2 linked regions of the Streptosporangium sp. NBC_01755 genome follow. The protein of the gene in region 1 interacts with the protein of each later gene in a pairwise test. Links are inferred from orthologs where the notes say so. Each region holds a gene or a part of one and is shown on either strand. Other genes may lie near its edges.

Evidence for each region.
Region 2: the proteins of OG884_RS29215 (region 1) and clpS interact in binary tests that used the Escherichia coli proteins (3 or more experiments, as listed by UniProt). The link is inferred for Streptosporangium sp. NBC_01755 from one-to-one orthologs.

The regions. Positions count from the first base shown.
Region 1 is NZ_CP109131.1:6,131,846-6,141,872, forward strand. Bases 3,579-6,422 are described here. They hold OG884_RS29215 (Dps family protein), read left to right. Parts: upstream 3,579-4,688; coding sequence 4,689-5,156; downstream 5,157-6,422. Other genes in these bases: OG884_RS29205 (VIT domain-containing protein), read right to left, coding at 3,579-3,857; OG884_RS29210 (MerR family transcriptional regulator), read right to left, coding at 3,854-4,564; OG884_RS29220 (helix-turn-helix domain-containing protein), read right to left, coding at 5,269-6,096; OG884_RS29225 (TIGR03086 family metal-binding protein), read left to right, coding at 6,095-6,422. In the rest of the region: OG884_RS29195 (FGGY-family carbohydrate kinase), read left to right, coding at 1-530; mmuM (homocysteine S-methyltransferase), read right to left, coding at 535-1,392; more of OG884_RS29205, read right to left, coding at 1,524-3,578; more of OG884_RS29225, read left to right, coding at 6,423-6,637; OG884_RS29230 (UTRA domain-containing protein), read left to right, coding at 6,658-7,134; OG884_RS29235 (RNA-guided endonuclease InsQ/TnpB family protein), read left to right, coding at 7,386-8,579; OG884_RS29240 (hypothetical protein), read right to left, coding at 8,619-8,804; OG884_RS29245 (P-loop NTPase fold protein), read right to left, coding at 9,166-10,027.
Region 2 is NZ_CP109131.1:5,158,132-5,168,301, forward strand. Bases 3,656-6,642 are described here. They hold clpS (ATP-dependent Clp protease adapter ClpS), read left to right. Parts: upstream 3,656-4,998; coding sequence 4,999-5,286; downstream 5,287-6,642. Other genes in these bases: OG884_RS24580 (nicotinamidase), read right to left, coding at 3,656-3,664; OG884_RS24585 (nicotinate phosphoribosyltransferase), read right to left, coding at 3,669-4,946; OG884_RS24595 (DUF2017 domain-containing protein), read left to right, coding at 5,396-5,920; OG884_RS24600 (M67 family metallopeptidase), read left to right, coding at 5,930-6,346; OG884_RS24605 (hypothetical protein), read left to right, coding at 6,384-6,539. In the rest of the region: OG884_RS24565 (hypothetical protein), read left to right, coding at 1-263; OG884_RS24570 (DEAD/DEAH box helicase), read left to right, coding at 409-2,160; OG884_RS24575 (hypothetical protein), read right to left, coding at 2,261-2,890; more of OG884_RS24580, read right to left, coding at 3,089-3,655; more of OG884_RS24610, read left to right, coding at 6,643-6,906; OG884_RS24615 (PLP-dependent cysteine synthase family protein), read left to right, coding at 7,108-8,055; OG884_RS24620 (DUF3352 domain-containing protein), read right to left, coding at 8,288-10,096. UniProt on the Escherichia coli protein: Involved in the modulation of the specificity of the ClpAP-mediated ATP-dependent protein degradation.

The sequences.
Region 1 (10,027 bases):
CGCCGGGCGGACGTGTCGACCTGGAGGCGCTGCTTGAGCAGGCCGCGCGGGAGGCGCCGTTCCGGTCGGTGGTGGACGCCGACAACCCGATCTTCCACGCGCCCGGCGACATGCCCGGACGCATCGCCGACTTCTGCCGCCGCAGCGGCCGGCCCGTCCCGGAGACCCGCGCGAGGACCGTCCGCTGCGTGATCGACTCCCTCGCGCCGGCACACCGGGCCGCGCTCCAGGACGCCGTGCGGCTCACCGGGCGGGCGGTGGACACGATCCACATCGTCGGCGGAGGCTCGCGCAACGCCCTGCTCTGCCGGCTCACCGCCGACGCCTGCGGTCTTCCCGTGGTCGCGGGCCCGGTCGAGGCCACCTCGATCGGCAACGTCCTGGTTCAGGCCAGGGCCGACGGCGTCGTCTCCGGCCCCCTGGCCGACCTGCGCGGCCTGATCCGGCGCACCCAGCACCTGGAGCGCTACAACCCCGACCCGGCCGCCGAGGTCCCGTCGGCGGGGACGTTCGGCCGGCCGGTGAGGTGACCGTTCAGGTCAGGTGGGCGCGGATCTGGCGGATGTGCTCCGGGGTGGTGCGGCAGCAGCCGCCGACGAAGGCGGAACCCGCCGCGGTCCACCCGGCCGCGGCCTCGCCGAACTCCACCGGGTCGGCCAGCCCGAGCCAGCGGCGGTTCGCCGAGTCCCAGACCTCGCCGGAGTTGGGGTAGACCATGGTGGGCTTGCCCTTGATCTGGGAGATCAGGTTGAGCACGTGGCGCGGTGCCGTGCAGTTGACGCCGATCGCGATCACCTGGGGGTTGCCGGCGAACAGGCCGGCTGCGGTCCGCAGCGGGGTGCCGTCGTTGATGTGCAGGCCGTCGCGGCAGGAGAAGCTCACCCAGGCCCGCATCCCCGGCGTCTCGGCCAGCAGCCGCCGGAGCGCCCTCGCCTCAAGGTAGGAGGGGATGGTCTCGCAGGCCAGCAGGTCGGCCTCGCTGTCGGCCAGGATGTGCCAGCGGTCGCGGTGCCAGTCGGTCAGACCGTCCTCGTCGAGGTCGTACTTTCCGGTGTACTCGGCGCCGTTGGCCAGGTAGGCGCCGTAGGGTCCGACGCTGGCGGCCACGGTCCCCGAGCCGTGGGCGTCCCTGGCCTGGGCGGCGAGGTGCACGGAGAGCAGGATCAGGTCCTCGGCCTCGGCGGCGCTCAGACCCCGCCTCAGGAACGCCGGGATGCTCGCCTGATAACTCGCCGTTATCGCCACCTCGGCACCGGCGGTGAAGTAGTCGAGATGCGCCTGCCGGATCACGGAGGGGTTCTCCAGCAGGAGCTTCGCCGACCACAGGTCGTCTCGCAGGTCCGCGCCCAGCTCCTCCAAATGGGTGGCCAGGCCGCCGTCCAGAATCACCATCCCGCTACTTTATGTGGAGTCGCGAGGCTGGGCGGCACTCTTGTCCGGCACCGGTCTCGCCGCCTTGCACCGGCCACCCGTCCCACCTCCGAGCCCGGCCGCCGATCCGCTCCGGTCGGGCCCGGAGGAGGTCACCGCTTCCAGAACGGTCGGCGCCCGCCGGAGCCCACCAGGGCTTCCAGCCCCTCCACGGCCCGCTGCCACAGGGCGTCCACGTCCCCGCCGGCCTGCAGTTCCTCGGCCAGGGCCGCCAGCTCGGCGTGGCCGCCGAGGTAGACGGCCAGGGCCGCGAGGCGGCTGCCCAGGTCCTCCAGGATGAGCAGCCGTTCGGTGGCGGGCAGGGACGCGGCGGCGCGCAGCCGCCTCAGCTCCTCGGCGAGCTGCTCCCTCGGCGGCTCCTGCGGCCTGCTCTGCGACTTGGGGGCCGGCATCGGGCGTGGCAGCATCCGGGCGCGGTCGTCGAAGCCGCCGGCCGCCGCCTCCTGCGGCAGGCCGCCGCCGATCGCGCTCGCCGCGAACTTCGGCGCGGAACCGGGTGCGGCCATCCCGGGCGGTCCCATCGGCGGGCTCGGGGCCGCGCTCGCGCTTGCCGGCGAGGTCAGCATCATCGGTGCGGCGGCGACGGGGCTCTCCCAGCCGCTGGGCAGCTCCACCGGCTGGATCACCCGGTGCCCGGGACCGCCCTCGGCGACCACCTCCGTGTCGACCGCGACGAAGGCGGTGAACCGGCAGAGCACCCCGTACCTGAGCGAGGTCTCCACGATCTCGGCCTCCAGTGACCGGTCGCCGGTCGCGTAGCGGTCCTCCAGGGTCCGCAGCCGCCCCCGCGCCCAGATCGCCCGTACCGCCGGGTTGTCCACCGTCGCGGAGGTGACCCGGCGCTCCCACGGCAGGCCGGCGGCGTCCAGGCCCCGGACGGTCAGCGCCCCCGAGGCCGTGCCTCGGTAGCGGCCGAGGACGGTGAGCGGGACGCCCGGGTAGATCGAGCCGACGTGGCCGATCGTCTCGGTGACCAGGTCGAGCCCTTCGGCGTGCAGGGCCAGGTCGGTGACCAGGGGGGCGCCGATCCTGCGGTGGATGTGCTCCATCGCCTCGTCCAGCCGGTCCTCGGACTCGACCAGCTCGCACCGGCCCCCGCCCAGCCCGGCGAGCCTGCCCAGGAAACCGGCGTTGACCGCTCGGTCGATGCCGACCGTGTGCACCCGGACTCCGGCCAGCCGGGATCCGGTCCGTTTCAGGATCTGGTCCTCGTTGCCCACCTGCCCGTCGGTGACGAGCACCAGCACCCGGTCCCTGCCGGAGTCGGCGAGCAGCGCGGCGGCCTGCTCAAGCGGGGCCAGCATCTCGGTGCCGCCGCGCGCCTCCAGCCTGGCCAGATGCTCCACGGCCCGGTAGCGGTTGCGGTCGGACGCCTCCGACAGTCCTTCGTCGAGCCCGTCCGGCTGCTCCACGACGGTGTCGAAGGAGAGCACCGCGAATCGGTCGCGGGAGGTGAGCGTGTCGACGATGCGGGCGGCGGCGCGCCGGGCGGCCACCATCTTCCAGCCGGTCATGCTGCCCGAACGGTCGAGCACCAGCACCACGTCCTTGGCCCTCGCTCCGGCGGGCGCCGGGTCGGGGACGACGGTCAGCGTGAACGTGCCCTCGCCGTTCTCGTCGTCGGGGGCCAGCGCCAGAGAGGTGGAGGCGCCCGTGGCCAGGCGCAGGATGAAGTCGCGGTCAAGCCGCTCGCCCGGCTGGAGGCGGATCGTGGTGTCCTCCTCCTGGAGGACCACGTGCAGGCTGGAGCGGATCTCGCGCAGCTCCAGGCCGGCCGGGTCGACGGTGACGGCCAGCGAGAGCCGGACCGGGTTGGGGAAGCCGGGCAGCAGCACCGGAGGGGTGATCCTGGAGGCGTCGGGGACCGCGTCGGTGTCCGGGGCCCACCCGTCGCCCGCCCGCTCGCCGTCCAGCGGGGCGCCGGGGACGTAGCGGGGGGCGACGACCAGCGGGAAGCGGAAGGTGGCCGCGCCGTCCTCGTACGGGAGCGGCTGGTTCAGCGTGAGACGGACGGTGACCCGCTCGCCGGGCACGATGTTGCCGACCCTGATGGTGAAGACGTCGGGGCGGTCCTCCTCGGCGATCGCGGCCCGCCTGCCCTGGGCGATCGCCTGGTCGTAGTCGGCCCTGGCCTGGCCGCGCTCCTTGAGCACGCCCTCGATGACCCGCCCGCCGGCCTCCATCCTGAAGGCGGTCACGGCGGCGCGGTCGGGCAGCGGGAAGACGTACGTCGCCTCCAGCGCCACGTCGTGCGGGTTGCGGAAGCCCTGGACCACCTCGACCCCGGCCATCAGGCCGGACACGGAGGCGGTCACGTCCACGCTCTCCAGCGGCAGGTTGCCGCGCTCGGTGCTGAGCGCCCCCAGTCCGGCGTCCGGGACGGGCGAGCACTCCTCCGGCGGCAGTGTTGTGATCGAGATGGTCATGAGTGCGTTCCTTCCGGAGGTGTGAGGCCGCGTTCGCGCAGGAGCGACAGGAGCCCCTGTGCCGCGGCGGTGATCTCGGCGAGGTCGTCGGGTGAGGGGGCGCGTCCGCCGTCGGCGCCGCCGTCGAGCAGCAGCGTCACGCCGTCCGCCAGGCGTACGCCGTGCACGATCACGGCAAGCACGGCAGGCGGGGCGGGTGGGGCGGGTGGGGCGGGTGGCCGGGTTTCCGTGGCCGGCGCGGGAGGCGGGAACCGCGCGGCCGGATGGGGGGCCGGTTTCGGTGGTGGCGCGGGTTTCTGCGGTGGTGTGAGGCCGGTCTCCACCGGGGCCGAGGACGGCTCGGCCCAGAAGCGCGGGCGTGCCGTCCTGGGGGAGACCGTCTCGGCTGTGTGCTCGGGCGACCGCTCGGGGATGCGGGCGATCGACTCCAGGGTCTGGTCGGTGGCTCCGGTCAGCTCGGCCTGGATCTCGGCGATGGTCCGGCCGTCGGCCTGGCGCCGCTTGACCGCGATGAGCTGGAGCAGGTGGCGCCTGCCGTACAGGGCCACCCGGCCGCGTCGGGCCAAGGGGGGATCGAGTAGGCCGATCGTGGCGTACCACCGGATGAGCCGCTCGTTGGGCACGTCCCTGACCCGCCCGTTGAGCCGGGCGGTGGGGGCCAGCGCCGCGGACGCCCGCTCGGCCAGTTCACCGATGGTCCATTCCATATGTCGATAGTGACACTGTCATCATGACACTGTCAACATAAAAGCCTGGATAGGGATGCGGATAGATGGGTACGGACATTCCGTAGCAAATAGGAAATCGAGCTCGAAACAGGGGGAAAATTCCATGTCCTCGATCACCAGTCCACTCAAGCCAGAAGACAAGAAGGTCGTCGGCCAGGCGCTCCAGGGTGCGCTCGTCGACCTGCTCGACCTGTCGCTCCTGACCAAGCAGGCCCACTGGAATGTGATCGGTCATAACTTCCGCACACTGCACCTGCAGCTCGACAAGATCGTCTCGTCGGCCAGGAAGCACTCGGACACCGTCGCCGAGCGCGCGGTCGCCATGGGGTGCAACCCCGACGGCCGGTCCTCCACGATCGCGAGCCACACCGAGGTGCCGCAGCTGGAGGCGGGCTACATCAACGACGGCAAGGTCGTCGCCGCCATGACGGACATCCTCGGATCCATCATCCGCCGGATGCGCGAGCGGATCGTCGCCACCGAGAAGCCCGACCTGGTGACCCAGGATCTCCTGATCGAGATCACTCAGGACCTGGAGAAGCATCACTGGATGATCGAGGCCCAGCGCTAGATCGTCTCGCCGGGGCGCTCCGGCTCACCGGCCGGGGCGCCTTTGGTGTGCTTCGGGTTCCTTGGCGATGAGGTGGCCCCGCTGAAGGGGGGCGTTTGCCGGTGCGGGAGGATCAGGCCTGGCTTCTGAGCCGGGCGTAGGCGGCGGGTGGCATGCCGACCGCGGCGGTGAAGTCGCGGGTCAGGTGGGCCTGGTCGGTGTAGCCGAGCTCGGCGGCCAGCGTGGCGAGGTCGAGGCCCCGGTAGACCCGCTCCGCGGCCTCGTGCAGCCGGAAGCGGCGGATCACCCACTTGGGGCCGATGCCGACGTGGTCCCGGAACAGCCGCTGCAGCGAGCGCACCGACCGCCCCGACCTGGCGGCCAGCTCGTCGACCCTGGTCACGGACACGTCGCTCTCCGCCATCGCCACCAGCGCCGCGACCTCTTCCGCCGGCGGATCCTGATCCGGCCTCAGACTCAGCAGGAACGTCTCGGTGAGTGCGATGGCGGCCCGGGTGTCGGGCTCGGCCAGGACCTGCTCGACCAGGGTCGCGCCCGCCGCGCCGTACATCTCGTCGATCTCCACGAAGCGGCCGGTCAGCTGGGACACCGGGCCGCCGAGGAACGGCCGGAAGCCGCCGGGGCGGAAGCGTGTGCCGAGCACGCGGCCGCTGCCCCGCATCGTGTAGGAGAACCCGCCCTTGATCACTCCCGCGATCCGGTGGAAGTTCGGGGTGATCGTCATGTTCACGGTGGGGTGCGAGACGATGCGCTGTTCGTACGGCTCGGCGAGGTCGGTCCAGGTGACGACCCAGAAGTGATCCACATACGCCGAAATTTCGGGCGATGGCGCCTGACGGGCGAAATTGAAGGCGTTGAGCCCTGCGTACGGGTCGACCCAGCCGCGCTGTCGCGTTTCTACAAGCCGCGCCTCAGGTAGGCGGGGCAGGATGGCTGCCATGGACGACATGATGCCGCTGATGACGCACGCCACCGAACGGACCGCGGGATTGGTGCGCGCGGTACGGCAGGAGCAGCTCGGGTCCTCGACGCCATGCGCGAAGTTCGACGTCAAGGACCTGATCAACCACCTCGAGTGGGTGGCGGAGATGTTCGAGTCGCTGGGTCGCAAGGGGCCGAACGTCGAGCAGGGGCCTTACGCGGGCGACTTCCCCGAGCGGGCGGAGCGCATGCTGGCCGCCTGGTCGCGGCCCGAGGCCTGGGAGGGGACCAGCCCCGCCATGGGCCTGCCGATGACCATGCTGGCCCACATGTACCTCGTCGACATGGTCGTGCACGGCTGGGACCTGGCCAGGGCCACCGGCCAGGAGTACGAGCCGGACCCCGAGGCCGTCTCGCGGGCGCTGCACTTCACCGACCAGATGGCGGAGATGGGCAGGCAGCGCGGTGCCTTCGGGCCGCCGGTGGCAGTGCCGGACGACGCCCCGCGGTTCGACCGCCTGCTCGGCGTCATCGGCCGGGATCCGGCCTGGACGCCGTGATCTGTGCCGGTCGCCTGCGAATGCTGAGGGCGACCGGGAACGGATATCGCTCAGGCGAGCGGGCCGAGATCCTGAGCGCCGGAATTGTCCCGGCATCCGAGGAGATCGCGGATGCGCTGGGAGTCGAGACAGGGACCTCCGTCGTTCGGCGGCGCCGTGCGTACCATGACGACAGGGGTGCCGTCGTGGTGTCCACCTCGTGGCTTCCCGGCGAGCTGGGCGAGGCGGCATCCGAACTACTGGTCGCGGAGCCGCTCCCTCAGATGACCTTCGGGCTGGTCGAGGACCGGACCGGCCGAAGGGCCGTCCGGCGCCGTGACATCGTCGCCATCAAACCGGTCCCAGAGGACATCGCCTCGGTGTTCGGCGTGCAGAACGGCCTGCCGGTGCTCACCATGACCAACTTCTATTGGGATCAGTACGGTGACGTGACCGAGTACGCCGTGGATTTCCTCGCTCCTGGGCGCGAACTCGCGGCTGACCACGACCTGGAATAGTTCCGCCCTTCATTGGTGAGGTAGGTGGTCCGAGAGGCGCATGCTGCTGTCTGTCGCGTACCGACGGAGTGAATGCGAGCCGGGCATGGCAACCGGTCACCGTGGCCTCCTGGGCGAAACGGCGGAGCCGGTGGTCGTCACCAACCATCTCCAGTGTGGATGCCCCGTCCTTCAGCGCGGGGAGGAAACGCGGAACGGTCGGGCACGGTGGTCTCCCGGTTTTGTCGGTGGGGTTCGGTAGATTGATCGGCATGTCCCGCTTCCGGCTTCAGCCTTCGCCTGCCCAAGAGCAGGTACTGGCTGAGCACTGCGGGCACGCCCGATACGTGTGGAACCTCGCGGTGGAGCAGCACGCCCACTGGCGGCCCGGCATCAAGTCCGCGCCCGGTTTCGCCGAGCAGTGCCGACAGCTCACCGAAGCCCGCGCCGCGTTCGACTGGCTGCGCGCCGGGTCGATCATCGTTCAGCAGCAGGCGCTCAAGGACTTCGCTCACGCCATGAGCAACTTCTTCGGCAAAACCCACCGCAGGCCGACCTTCCGCAAGCGTGGGCAGGGCGAAGGGTTTCGGATCGTCGCGGTCAAGCCCGGTGATGTGCGCCGCCTGTCGCGCAACGTCGGCGAGGTGAGGATCCCCAAGGTCGGCTGGGTGCGGTTGCGCTGGTCTCGTACCGTCGCCGAGGCGAAGTCCTACCGGGTGACCCGCGATGCGGCCGGACGCTGGCATATCGCGTTCGCGACGATTCCCGAACCGCTCCCCGCACCGGGGAGGGGAGAGGTCGTCGGAGTGGACCGGGGCGTGAGCGTGTCGGCCGCCCTGTCGACGGGCGATCTGCTGAACACCCCTGCCCTGCACGATGGGGAGAAGAGGCGTCTGCTGCGGCTTCAGCGCAAACTCGCCCGCGCCAAGCGGGGGTCGAACCGGCGCGGCACGGTCAAGGCCGCGATCGCCCGCCTGAAGGCGCGTGAGAGCGACCGCCGCAAAGACTGGGTGGAGAAGACCTCGACCGATCTGGCCCTGCGGTTCGACGTCATCGCGGTCGAAGACCTGAAGATCGGCAACATGACCCGGTCGGTTCGCGGCACCATCGAGGCGCCCGGCAGGAATGTCTGTCAGAAAGCGGGCCTGAACCGGGGCATCCTCGCAGCCGGGTGGGGCCGACTCGTGACCCGCTTGGAGCAGAAGGCTCCTGGCCGGGTGCGGAAGATCAACCCGCGGTACACGTCGCAGACCTGCAACGTCTGCAAGCACATCGCCAGGGAGAGCCGCGAGAGTCAAGCTCTCTTCCTGTGCGTGGCCTGCGGGTGGCGGGACAACGCCGACGTCAACGCCGCGAAGAACATCCGAGATACCGCCGTTGGGCAGACGGTGGCTGCGCGGAGAGGCGCCGGGTTGCCGGAGCCTGCGAACCGTGAACCTCAACGCGACCTTCTCCTCGTGGGGTAGTCGCTGTTGGAATCCCACGCCTTCAGGCGAGGGAGGATGTCAACACCAGTAGGTGGGGTAGCGCGGTCGCACCCTTTCTCCCAGCGAGATCTCCTTCGTGTCCCCGATGGCCTGCGAATCGAGCCATGCGGTCTCCGGGCCCCCTCCCGGTCCGGACGCGTACGGCAGGAACGGCGTCGTCCACCTGCGCATCCGGCCGGCCGGGAAGAAGTTGCGAACCCCCATAGAAAATCTCCTGCGATCTCGACATCGGTGACCAAAGTCGCAGAACGTACTTGTGCCTCACTTGAAGGTCAGCGAAAACGCCCGGCCACCGGGCGAACGCTGGACGTGGTACACGGTTGGCACAGCCACTGGAAGACGCCACTCAGGCATGGATCGCGCAGCGCGCCGATGCACGAACTCGTCCTTCCTGTCGAGTTCGTAAATGAGACCACAGACGTGAGACTCAAACGACACGTGAGACTCATCGGCCGCACGGCCGCACGGCCGCACGGCCGCACGGCCGCTCGCTCGCTCGGAAGGTCGCCGGGGCCCGGGCGCGCGGGCGGCGCGCCGCCACCGTCGGAAAACGGGGCCAGCCGGCTCACAGGAGGTAGCGGGCGAGGTCGGCGATGGGGTGGGGGCGGGTGAGCAGGTCGCGCAGGGAGTCCAGGTGGGTGCCGTCGGGGGTGTCGGGGTCGGTCAGGCCGGTCTCGTGGACGGCACGCTCCCAGCTCGGATCGTCGCTCGCGGCCTGCTCCAGGCGCCGCAGCGCGCTCACCCCGTCGTACTCCCTGGCCAGTGGTGACAGCAGGTGCGGCCACTGGACGGCCAGCGCGGCGAGCTTGGCGACCTCGCCGTCCGAGGCGGGGGGCGCCCCGGCGAGGGCGCGGCGGTAGGTCAGGAACGAGTAGAAACGGAAGACGTTCACGTACCGCTTGATCTCACGCGGGTTGAAGAACGTCAGGGCCGGAAGCACGAACTCGATCGCCAGGTAGGCGTTCTCGTCGCTGTAGAGGTCGTCGAAGACCCGGTCGGCGGCCTCGCGGGTCGCCGCGCAGAGGCCGCCGACGGCGTCGGAGCACTCGATGCCCAGGGCGTCCTGGGCCAGCCGCGCCGCCTCGTCGAGGGTCGTCGTGGTCGGGCGCAGCGCCCAGATGGCGTCCTGCAACCGGCTCACCTGGACCGGGTCCGGCGGCTCGGCCGCCCACGCGCCCGAGGCGTGCGAGCCGCCCGGTGGTGCGTGCGATCCCGGCACGTCCGTCAGCGGGTGCGGTCCCAGCGCCTCCACCGGCGCCCACAGTTCCAGTCTCCGCGCGCCCACCGGCGGCACGGATGTACGCCGCCCCTGCACGGCCGCTCCCGACCGCGTGGCGGTGCCGGGCGGGCCCGGCGTGGCCGCGTCGTACGGGAAGGGCCGTGCGGGAGGCAGGGGACCGCGCGAACGCGGTCCGGCCGGATCCGGG
Region 2 (10,170 bases), 970 kb from region 1 along the record:
TCAGTGACCTGTACGAGAGGCTCCTGCTCCACGGAGACAAGGTGAAGGTCGTGGACGACACGGAGATCACCGTGGGCGCGCGCACCGGGCACGCCCGCTCCCTGCGCGCCGAGTACCTGGATGTGGTGAACCGGCCGGCCTACCTTCGCGTGGTCTTCCTCACAGGTGCCGGAGTGCGCCCGGTGGTCGTGGTCGCGATGACCCAGCCGGACGACCCCGTGTCGCGGGCCGAGATCGATACGGTGATCGGGGGCCTGCGCTGACGCCCGGCCTCCGCGAGCCGCCGCCTGACCGACCACAGTAGGCAAAAGATCTGCAGGACAGGGCCTAGCACGTGGAGACGACCTTGGCGAGGATCTCGGCCGATCGGCACGTCTTGTCGGCGACGCAGATTACCCTGGGGACACTGTGAGCACTTTCGCCGCATCCCACCTCTCGCCCTCATATCCGGACCGTGCCGCCTGGGGCACCGCGCCGAAGCTTCGCGCGTGGCAGCAGGAGGCCCTTGACCTGTACTCCAGCCGTGAGCCACGCGACTTCCTCGCGGTCGCCACGCCGGGCGCGGGCAAGACGACCTTCGCGCTCCGCATCGCCGGCGACCTTCTGTCGAGAGGGATGATCCGGGCTGTGACGATCGTCACACCGACGGAGCATCTCAAACAGCAGTGGGCGGACGCCGCGGGCAGGGTCGGCATCGCGATCGACCCCGAGTTCAAGAACAGCCAGGGCGCGACCTCCCGCGACTACATCGGGGTGGCCATCACCTACGCTCAGGTGTCCATGCATCCGGCGCTGCACCGCGCCCGCACCGAGGCGCGCAAGACACTCGTGATCTTCGACGAGATCCACCACGCGGGCGACGCGAAGTCCTGGGGCGACGGCGTACGGGAGGCGTTCGAGCCCGCCGCCCGGCGCCTCGCCCTGACCGGCACCCCCTTCAGGTCCGACATCAACCCGATCCCCTTCGTCACCTACGCCGAGGACGGCGACGGGATCCGGCGCAGCGTCTCCGACTACTCCTACGGGTACGGTCCCGCGCTCGCCGACGGTGTCGTCCGCCCGGTCATCTTCCTCGCCTACGCCGGTGAGATGCGCTGGCGGACCCGCGCCGGCGACGAGATCGCCGCGACCCTCGGCACCCCGCTCACCAAGGACCAGCTCGGCCAGGCCTGGCGGGCCGCGCTCGACCCGAAGGGCGAGTGGATTCGCCAGGTCCTCCGGGCGGCCGACCGGCGCCTGACCGAGGTGCGCAGGGGCGTACCGGACGCCGGGGCCCTGGTCATCGCCACCGACCACGAGACCGCCCGCGCCTACGCCCGCCACATCAGGACCATCACCGGTGAGGGCGCCACGGTCGTGCTCTCCGACGACCCGGCGGCCTCCAAGAAGATCAAGGAGTTCTCCGCCTCCGGGCAACGCTGGCTGGTCGCCGTCCGGATGGTCTCCGAGGGCGTCGACATCCCGCGCCTGGCCGTCGGCGTCTACGCCACGAGCATCTCGACCCCGCTGTTCTTCGCCCAGGCCGTCGGCCGCTTCGTCCGGGCCCGTAAAAGAGGCGAGACCGCGTCCGTCTTCGTGCCCTCCGTGCCGACCCTGATGGGGCTGGCGGCGGAGCTGGAGGCCGAGCGCGACCATGTGCTCGACCGCAAACCCCCCGAGGAGGGACTGGACGACCTCCTCCTGGAGGACGCCCAGCGCAAGAAGGACAACCCCGACGTGCTGGGCGACGAGCTGCCGTTCGAGACCCTGGAAGCGGTCGCCACCTTCGACCGGGTGCTCTTCGACGGCGGCGAGTTCGGCAGCGCCGCAGAGACCGGCTCCCCCGAGGAGGAGGACTTCCTCGGCCTGCCGGGCCTGCTGGAGCCGGACCAGGTCCGGACCCTGCTGAGCAAGCGCCAGTCCGACCAGCTGAAGGCCAGGCGGACCAGGCCCGAGCCCAAGGAGCCTCAGCTTGCCCCGCACGAGCTGATCGCCAACCTGCGCAAGGAGCTCAACGGCCTCGTCGGCGCCTGGAACCATCGCACCGGCCAGCCCCACGGCGTCATCCACGCCGAGCTCCGCAGGTCCTGCGGTGGCCCCGCCATCGCGCAGGCCTCCGCCGAGCAGATCCAGGAGCGGATCGACAAGATCCGCCACTGGGCCACCCAGCGCTCCCACTGACCCGGCCACCGGGTCGCGCACGGCGCCGGCGCCGTGCGCGACCGGTCAGCCGTGCGCGACCGGTCAGCCATGCGCGACCGGTTAGCCGAAGGCGATCGGGTCAGCCGAGGGCGATCGGCCTGCCGGTCCGGCCGTCGATCGCCCGGAACCCTCCCTCGGCGCGCACCGGTTGTGCGAGTGGTACCTGCAGGGAGGCGACGCCGCCGGTGACGCTCACCGGCCGCGTAGTGGCGCCCGAGGTGCGACTCTCCGCCTCGCCCTCGCGCATCCAGACCCTGATCGTGCGGTTCCGGTGACGCAGGACCACGGTCGCGGTGTCACACTCGTCGGTCCTGGCCGTCCAGAAGAGCGTCACGCCCCGCAGCGCGCCCTGGCGGCGGGCCAGACGCACCCGCTCGGGAGCGGGCATCCTGCCCGGGCAGGATGCGCTTTGCCGGTCCTGACCGGCAGGCTCTGCCCGCGCACCCCGCTGAGCCGCCTGCGCGGACGGGGACGGTGCCGGGGATGGGGCCGGGGATGGGGCCGGGGCCGGTGTTCGGGCCGCCGGCTGCGGGGGCGCGGCGATGAGGGTCCGCGGCGGGATCTGGACTGTGCTGGTGGTCCAGATCGTGGCCACCTCCAGCGAGACCAGCGCCAGCACGCTCGTCAGCCGCACCAGCGTCCCGCCGCGAAAAAGGTTCCACAGGCACAGCGGGGTCAGGACCAGCCAGGAGACACCGAGCACGAACATATGAGGTCACCACCGGGAGTAAGAGGTCTCAGCTCTCCGTGATACTCCTGTCGCGGCGGGTGGTGGTTGTGTTTACCCACCCATGCCGGTCCGGTAGTCGTTCGAATGCTCAGGGCTCATCCGGGACGGGTGCCGGCCGGGGTGATCCGTACCGAGATCGCGGTGGGTACGCGGCTACGGTGCTCGGGTGGGGAGCCGTCAGGCCGGGCGGACCACGGGGGTGCCGGTGAGACGGGCCCCGGCGGAGCCGAGCTCGGCGAGGGCGGCCTCGGTGGTCGGGGCCGCCACCCCGGCGGTGAGGTCCAGCAGCACCTGGACGGAGAGGCCGTGCGCGAGCGCGTCCAGGGCGGTGGCCCGCACACAGTGGTCGGTGGCGATGCCGACGACGTCCACCGCCTCCACGCCGCGCTCACCGAGCCAGTCGGCCAGGCTCGTACCGTCGGAGGTGACGCCCTCGAAGCCACTGTAGGCGGCGGCGTGGGCGCCCTTGCTGAACACCTCCTCCACCCGTCCGGTGTCGAGGGCGGGATGGAAGTCGGAGCCGGACGTCCCGGCGACGCAGTGGACGGGCCAGGAGTTCACGTAGTCGGGTTCGGCGGCGAAGTGGGAGCCGGGGTCCACATGGTGGTCGCGGGTGGCCACGACGTGGTCGTAGCCGTGCGATGCGGTGTGCCGGGAGATGGCGGCGGCCACCTCGGCGCCGCCGCCGACCGGAAGGCTGCCGCCCTCGCAGAAGTCGTTCTGGACATCAACGATGATCAGTGCGGTTGGCATGTGGTCAGTCAAACACGGTGGGGAGCGCGGCGTAGCCCCGGGACAGCTGGTGGGCGTTGGCGGGCAACTCGGCGAGGACTACGCGGTGCCGGGCGCGGGCCGCGTCCAGCTTCTCGCGGCCGACGACCTCGCCCTCCCTGACCAGCGGGACCTGCAGCGGACGGGCGTCGGGGGGAAGGTCACCGGAGGTGGTGACCAGCTCGGCGACCGCCGTGCCCGCCGGGTCGAGCCTGCGGAAGGCGTTCTTGCGGCCGCCCCTGCTGGGCTTGCCCACCGACTTCTTGGCCACCGGCCGCATGACCCCGTCGGCGTCCTGGCGGGCGACGAGCTTGTAGACCAGGGCGGCGGTGGGCGAGCCGGAGCCGGTGACCAGCGACGTGCCGACGCCGTAGCCGTCCACGGGCGCTGCCGACAGCGCCGCGATGGCGTACTCGTCGAGGTCGCTGGTGACGATGATCCGGGTCTTGTGCGCGCCGAGCGCGTCGAGCTGCTCGCGTACCTCGTGGGCCACCTGGACGAGATCGCCGGAATCGAGGCGGACGGCGCCGAGGGAGGGGCCGGCCAGCTCCACCGCGGTCCGTACGGCCTGGGCCACGTCGTAGGTGTCGACCAGCAGCGTGGTGCCGGTACCGAGGGAGGTGATCTGGGCTTGGAAAGCCTGCTCCTCGGAGTCGTGGAGCAGGGTGAACGCGTGGGCCGCGGTCCCGGCCGTCGGCACGCCGTACACGCGGCCCGCCATGAGGTTGGAGGTGGAGGAGAACCCGCAGAGGTAGGCGGCTCGCGCGGCGGCCACAGCGGCCGCCTCGTGGGTGCGTCGCGAGCCCATCTCGATGATCGGCCTGGTCCCGGCGGCGCCGACCATGCGGGCGGCGGCGGCGGCGATCGCGCAGTCGTGGTTGAGCACCGAGAGGATCACGGTCTCCAGCAGCACCGACTCGGCGAACGTGCCCTCCACCGTCATGATCGGGGAACCGGGGAAGTAGCACTCGCCCTCGGCGTAGCCGTCCACGTCCCCCGAGAACCGGTACCCGGCGAGGAAGGCCAGGGTGGGCTCGTCGACAACCTGATTGTCTTCGAGGAACGCCAGCGACTCCTCGTCGAAGCGGAAGGACTCCAGCGCCTCCAGCACCCGTCCGGTGCCCGCGACGACCCCGTAGCGCCGTCCACCGGGCAGTTGCCTCGCGAACACCTCGAAGACCGCACGCCTGGAGGCGGCGCCGCTTCTCAGCGCCGCCTCCAGCATCGTCAGCTCATAGTGATCGGTAAGCAACGCGGTGCTCATGCTCTTTGTCACGAGTCGAAGACTAATCCCGGGGTAGGGCAGACTGGTGAATGTGGGTAGCACCGCTCCAACAGAGGTCGAGCGTCCGTCAATCGACGTAAGGCCCGATCTGCCATGGTTGACGATCGTCTGGAACGACCCGGTCAACCTGATGTCCTACGTGACGTACGTCTTCCGAACCGTCTTCGGATATTCCAAGGAGAAGGCGGAGAAGTTGATGCTCGACGTGCACCACAAGGGTAAAGCCGTGGTCTCCAGCGGCACCCGTGAGGAGATGGAGCGCGACGCGCAGATCATGCACTCCTATGGGCTGTGGGCCACGGTCCAGCGGGATTCGTGAGCGGGCGGGCGGTCCGCCCCCACCCGGCGCCGTGCGGTGGCGGGCAGCGGGCCGGTTCTGGGCGACGGGCGGGTCTTGGGCGGAATCCACGAGGAATGGTGGGCGAGAGATGAGTTCGGGGTTCAAGCCAGGGCGCGAGGGCGGTGTGATCACGGGCTTCGACGCCGCCGAGGTGTCGATCCTGCGCTCGCTGGTCACCCAGATCCTGGGCCTGATAGAGCCGGGGGAGACCGGCGACGACCCTCTGGAGAAGGCGCTCGGCATCGGCACGTCCGAACAGTCCAACGATCCGGTGCTGGCCAGGCTGTTTCCCTCCGCGTACGAGGACGGTGAGGCGGCCGCGGAGTTTCGCCGGTACACCGAGGTGACGCTGCGCGAGGGCAAGCGGGCCGACGCCAAGGCGATGCTCGACAGCGCCGAGCCCGGCCAGGTCGAGCTGACCAGGGAGCAGGCGCAGGCGTGGATGCGCGCGCTGAACGACGTGCGGCTCGCGCTCGGCACCCGGCTGGAGGTGACCGAGGAGGTGCACGACGAGATCGCCGACATGTCGGAGCACGACCCCCGCTACCCGGCGTACGTCATCTACGACTGGCTGACCTACCTCCAAGACACCCTGGTCCGAGCCCTTTGGTAGCTTTCAGACATGCTCACGATCTCTCGGGAACTGGTTGACAAGATCATCACGCACGCTCGGGCGGACCACCCCGACGAGGCCTGCGGCGTGATCGCCGGGCCCGTCGGTTCCGACTCCCCCGAACGCTTCATCGCGATGGAGAACGCCGAGCGGTCGCCGACGTTCTACCGGTTCGACTCTCTGGAGCAGTTGCGCGTCTGGCGGGAGATGGACGACCGCGACGAGGAGCCGGTGGTCATCTACCACTCCCACACCGCCACCGAGGCGTACCCCTCCCGCACCGACATCTCCTACGCCTCCGAACCAGGAGCCCACTACGTGCTGGTCTCCACCCGCGAGGAACTGGGTGAGGAGGCCGAGTTCCGCTCGTACCGGATCGTCGACGGTGTCGTGAGCGAGGAGAAGGTGACGATCACCTCCGGGTGACCGTCCCGGGTGTACGGCCGTGAGGTGGATTGTCCCTTTGGGTAAGCTGGTGGGCATGCTGACCGCCGCCCCGAGCCAGGAGGACGTCGTGCTCTCGCGTCCCGGCCTATGGGCACGGCACGCGGACGTCGCGCCCGTGCAGAACTTCCTGTTCGCGCACACGCCCTTCGTCGTCGTCTACGACTGTCGCTGACCGGCTTTTCTGGAATCCTCCGGTGCTCGCCGGTGTTCTGAAACCGGTGGGCCTTACTCCCATGACGACACAAGGAGATTGACCCGCGATGGCCATTGAGGTTCGCATTCCGACGATCCTGCGCCCCTACACCGACGGTGCCAAGGCCGTTGACGCCAAGGGCGCCACGCTTGAGGAGCTGATCGGCGACCTGGAGGCCCGGCACCCCGGGCTGAAGGAGCGCCTGGTCGACAAGGGCGCGCTGCGCCGCTTCGTGAACGTCTACCTGAACGACGAGGACGTCCGCTTCCTGGGCGGGCTGGAGACCCCGGTCGCCGACGGCGACACGGTCACCGTTCTGCCCGCCGTGGCCGGCGGCTCCCGCTAGTGGCCCCACACCGAACGTTGACCGGGAAACCCGCAGCGGGGAACAGACGTTCCGGCCCGGAAAAGCCCGGTCAAGGTTCGGAGACGCCCCGCTAGCCGCGCGGCGCCGCCCGCCTCTCGCGGGACCTCGAAGGGTCCCGCGAGAGGCGGGCGGCGCACCTCGCTGTCGTTGGTAGGACTACAGAGGCGGAAGCCGTACACCATGCGTTTTGACTCACTGATCGACTCGGTCGGCCGGACCCCGATGGTCGGCCTGCCCAGGCTCTCGCCCTCGGAGGACGTGCGGATCTGGGCCAAGCTCGAAGACCGCAACCCGACAGGTTCGATCAAGGACCGTCCGGCGCTGTGGATGATCGAGCAGGCGGAGAAGGACGGGCTCCTCCAGCCGGGCTGCACCATTCTTGAACCCACGAGCGGCAACACCGGCATCTCGCTGGCGATGTCCGCCCGGCTCAAGGGTTACAAGCTGATCTGCGTGATGCCGGAGAACACCTCCGAGGAACGCCGCCAGCTGCTGCGCATGTGGGGGGCGCGGATCATCTCCTCGCCCGCGGCGGGTGGCTCCAACGAGGCGGTCAGGGTCGCCAAGGGCCTGGCCGCCGAGAACCCCGACTGGGTGATGCTCTACCAGTACGGCAACCCGGCCAACTGGCGCTCGCACTACGAGTCGACCGGGCCGGAGATCCTGGCGGACCTGCCGTCCGTCACCCACTTCGTGGCCGGTCTGGGCACCACGGGCACCCTGATGGGCGTCGGCCGGTTCCTGCGCGAGCAGGTCCCCGACGTGCGGATCGTCGCCGCCGAGCCGCGCTACGGCGAGCTGGTGTACGGCCTGCGCAACGTCGACGAGGGCTTCATCCCCGAGCTGTACGACGCCGAGGTCCTGACCACGCGTTTCTCCGTCTCCTCCGCCGACGCGCTCCGGCGCACCCGGGAACTGCTGGCCGCCGAGGGCATCTTCGCCGGGGTCTCCACCGGGGCCGCGCTGCACGCCGCGCTCGGCATGGCGGCCAAGGCCGTCAAGGCGGGGGAACGGGCCGACATCGTCTTCGTGGTCGCGGACGGCGGCTGGAAGTACCTGTCCACCGGCGCCTACGAGGGGACGCTGGAGGAGGCCGAGGAGCGGCTCGAAGGCCAGCTCTGGGCCTGACGCGAGTTCCGCGGCGGACGACCGGAGCGGCCGGATCCGTGAGGCCCGTCGTGGGAAGCGGAGCCGGGATCGGTGGGCATGGGGCCGGGCGGCGAATGGCAGGTGAACGGCGAAGGGCGGGCGTCCCGGTGGGACGCCCGCCCTTCGCCGTTCACGATGGGGACCGATCCCCGGCGGGCGGAAGCCCGGCCGGGGATCGGGGGAGGTCTGATCGGTCAGGAGCCTCGGAGAGCTAGTCGTTGAACAGGAGCCTCAGCGAGAAGGTCGCCTCGCTGCCCGACTGGGTGCCGCTCATGCCCATGCCGCGCAGCACCTGGAGGTTGGCCTTCTCGTCGCCCTGCAGGCCGTTGAGATAGAGCTTCTCCACCTTGTCCAGGTCGACGTAGACGGCGAAGGTCGCCTCGTCGGCGTTGGGGATCGCGAGCTGGAAGGTCTCGCTGTCGCCCAGGGTGCCGTCCTTGTCGAGCTCGGCGGCGTACTCCTGCGAGCTGGCCAGGACGAAGGTGCCGTCACCGGGGACCTTGGCGAGCTGCGGGACGGTCGTCCCGGTGCCGGCAAGGTACTTCTCGATCTTGCCGACGATCTCCTGCGCCTTGGCCGGGTCGGTGACGATCTTCGCGCCGAACTTCGGCTGGTCGCCGTCGAGGCCGTTGGCGTCCAGCGCGAGGGTGATGTTCTTGCCGAGCAGCGTCACCAGATCGTCGGGAAGCGCCAGCCCGGACTGCTGCTGGGCCTGGTCGACGAGCTGCTGCACGCCACCGCCGCCGGCCGTGTCGGCCGACTTCATGAGCTGCGTCCACTGCTTGCCGATCATCTCGCCGAGACCGGAGAACGAGGCCGCGCCGGCGGTGGAGGCCGGAAGCGCGCTGATCCGGGAGGCTTCGAGGGTGCCCATGTCCAGGTCCTGGGCGCCGCGGCTGATGCCCGCGAGCTCGACGTACCCGCTGTCGAAGCGGAGGGCACCGGCTACCCGGACGTTCTTGATCTGGGCGAGGGCGGTGGGGTCCTGGGTCGTCAGCTCGGGAGCCAGTTGGGCGATCTTGCCGGCGTCCGCCCAGAAGGAGAGGACGCCGGTCTCGCCGAGGGCGCTCAGGTCCTCGGAGAAGGTGGCGTTCTCCGACAGCGGCGCGGCGGCCGCGGCCTGGTCGGCCTCCGCCTGGGTGGGGCTGAGCAGCGCGTAGTCGTCGCGGAAGGCGATGCCGTACTTCTCCTCGCCCATCAGCTTGGCGATGCCCGCCTTGGCCTTGTCCTGGTCGGTGACCTGGACGGCCACCACGGCGCCGGGCTCCTTGGCGCCCTTGGCGGCCGGAGTCGCGGCCACGCCGACGCGAACGCCGAGCCACGGCTCGATGTCGGTGGCGTAGTTAACCTTGCTGAGGCTGTCGGACTCCTTCTTCAGCAGGTCGAAGATGGCCTGGCGCGGGTCGTCGCCGCTGAAGGAGTCCTTGGTGGTGGTGAACTTCCTGGCGATGTCGAACAGCGCCAGCTTCTGGTTCGCGGCCGGGTCGAGGTCAAGGCGTACGTAGCCGATGGCGTTGGCGGGCAGCACGTCGTGCGGCTGCGTGCCGCCGCCGCTGAGCAGGTTGACCGCGAAGACGCCGCCGCCGCCCACCAGGACCACGACCAGCGCGGCGATCGCCGCGAGCAGCCAGCCCTTACCGCCCTTGCGCGGGGGAGTTCCGGTCGGCTGCCCCGAGCCCAGGAAGTCGGGGCCCTGCTGCCAGTTCCCCGCCTGCTGCTGGTAGGCCTGCTGGCCATAGTTCTGCTGCTGCTGGCCGTAGGGCTGGCCGGCCTGCTGGCCGTAGTTCTGCTGGCCGTAGTTCTGCTGGGGGTTGTACTGGGGCTGGCCCTGCTGCGGGTAGGGCTGCCCCTGCTGGTAGCCCTGCTGGGGCTGGGGGTATCCGGGCTGGCCGTTCTGAGGATAGGCCTGCGTGTGCGGTTGGTCGCTTCGCTGCGCGCCCTCATTCCAGCGGTAGGCGATCGTCCTGTCGGGTTGCTGATCCGGGGTGGGCGACTGGTCGGGGGGATTGTTGGCAGGCATGATCACTCACAATGTGGACTTCGTGGATATAAAGAAGCTAGTGCACATTGCTAGCAACCCGCTTGCATTGAACT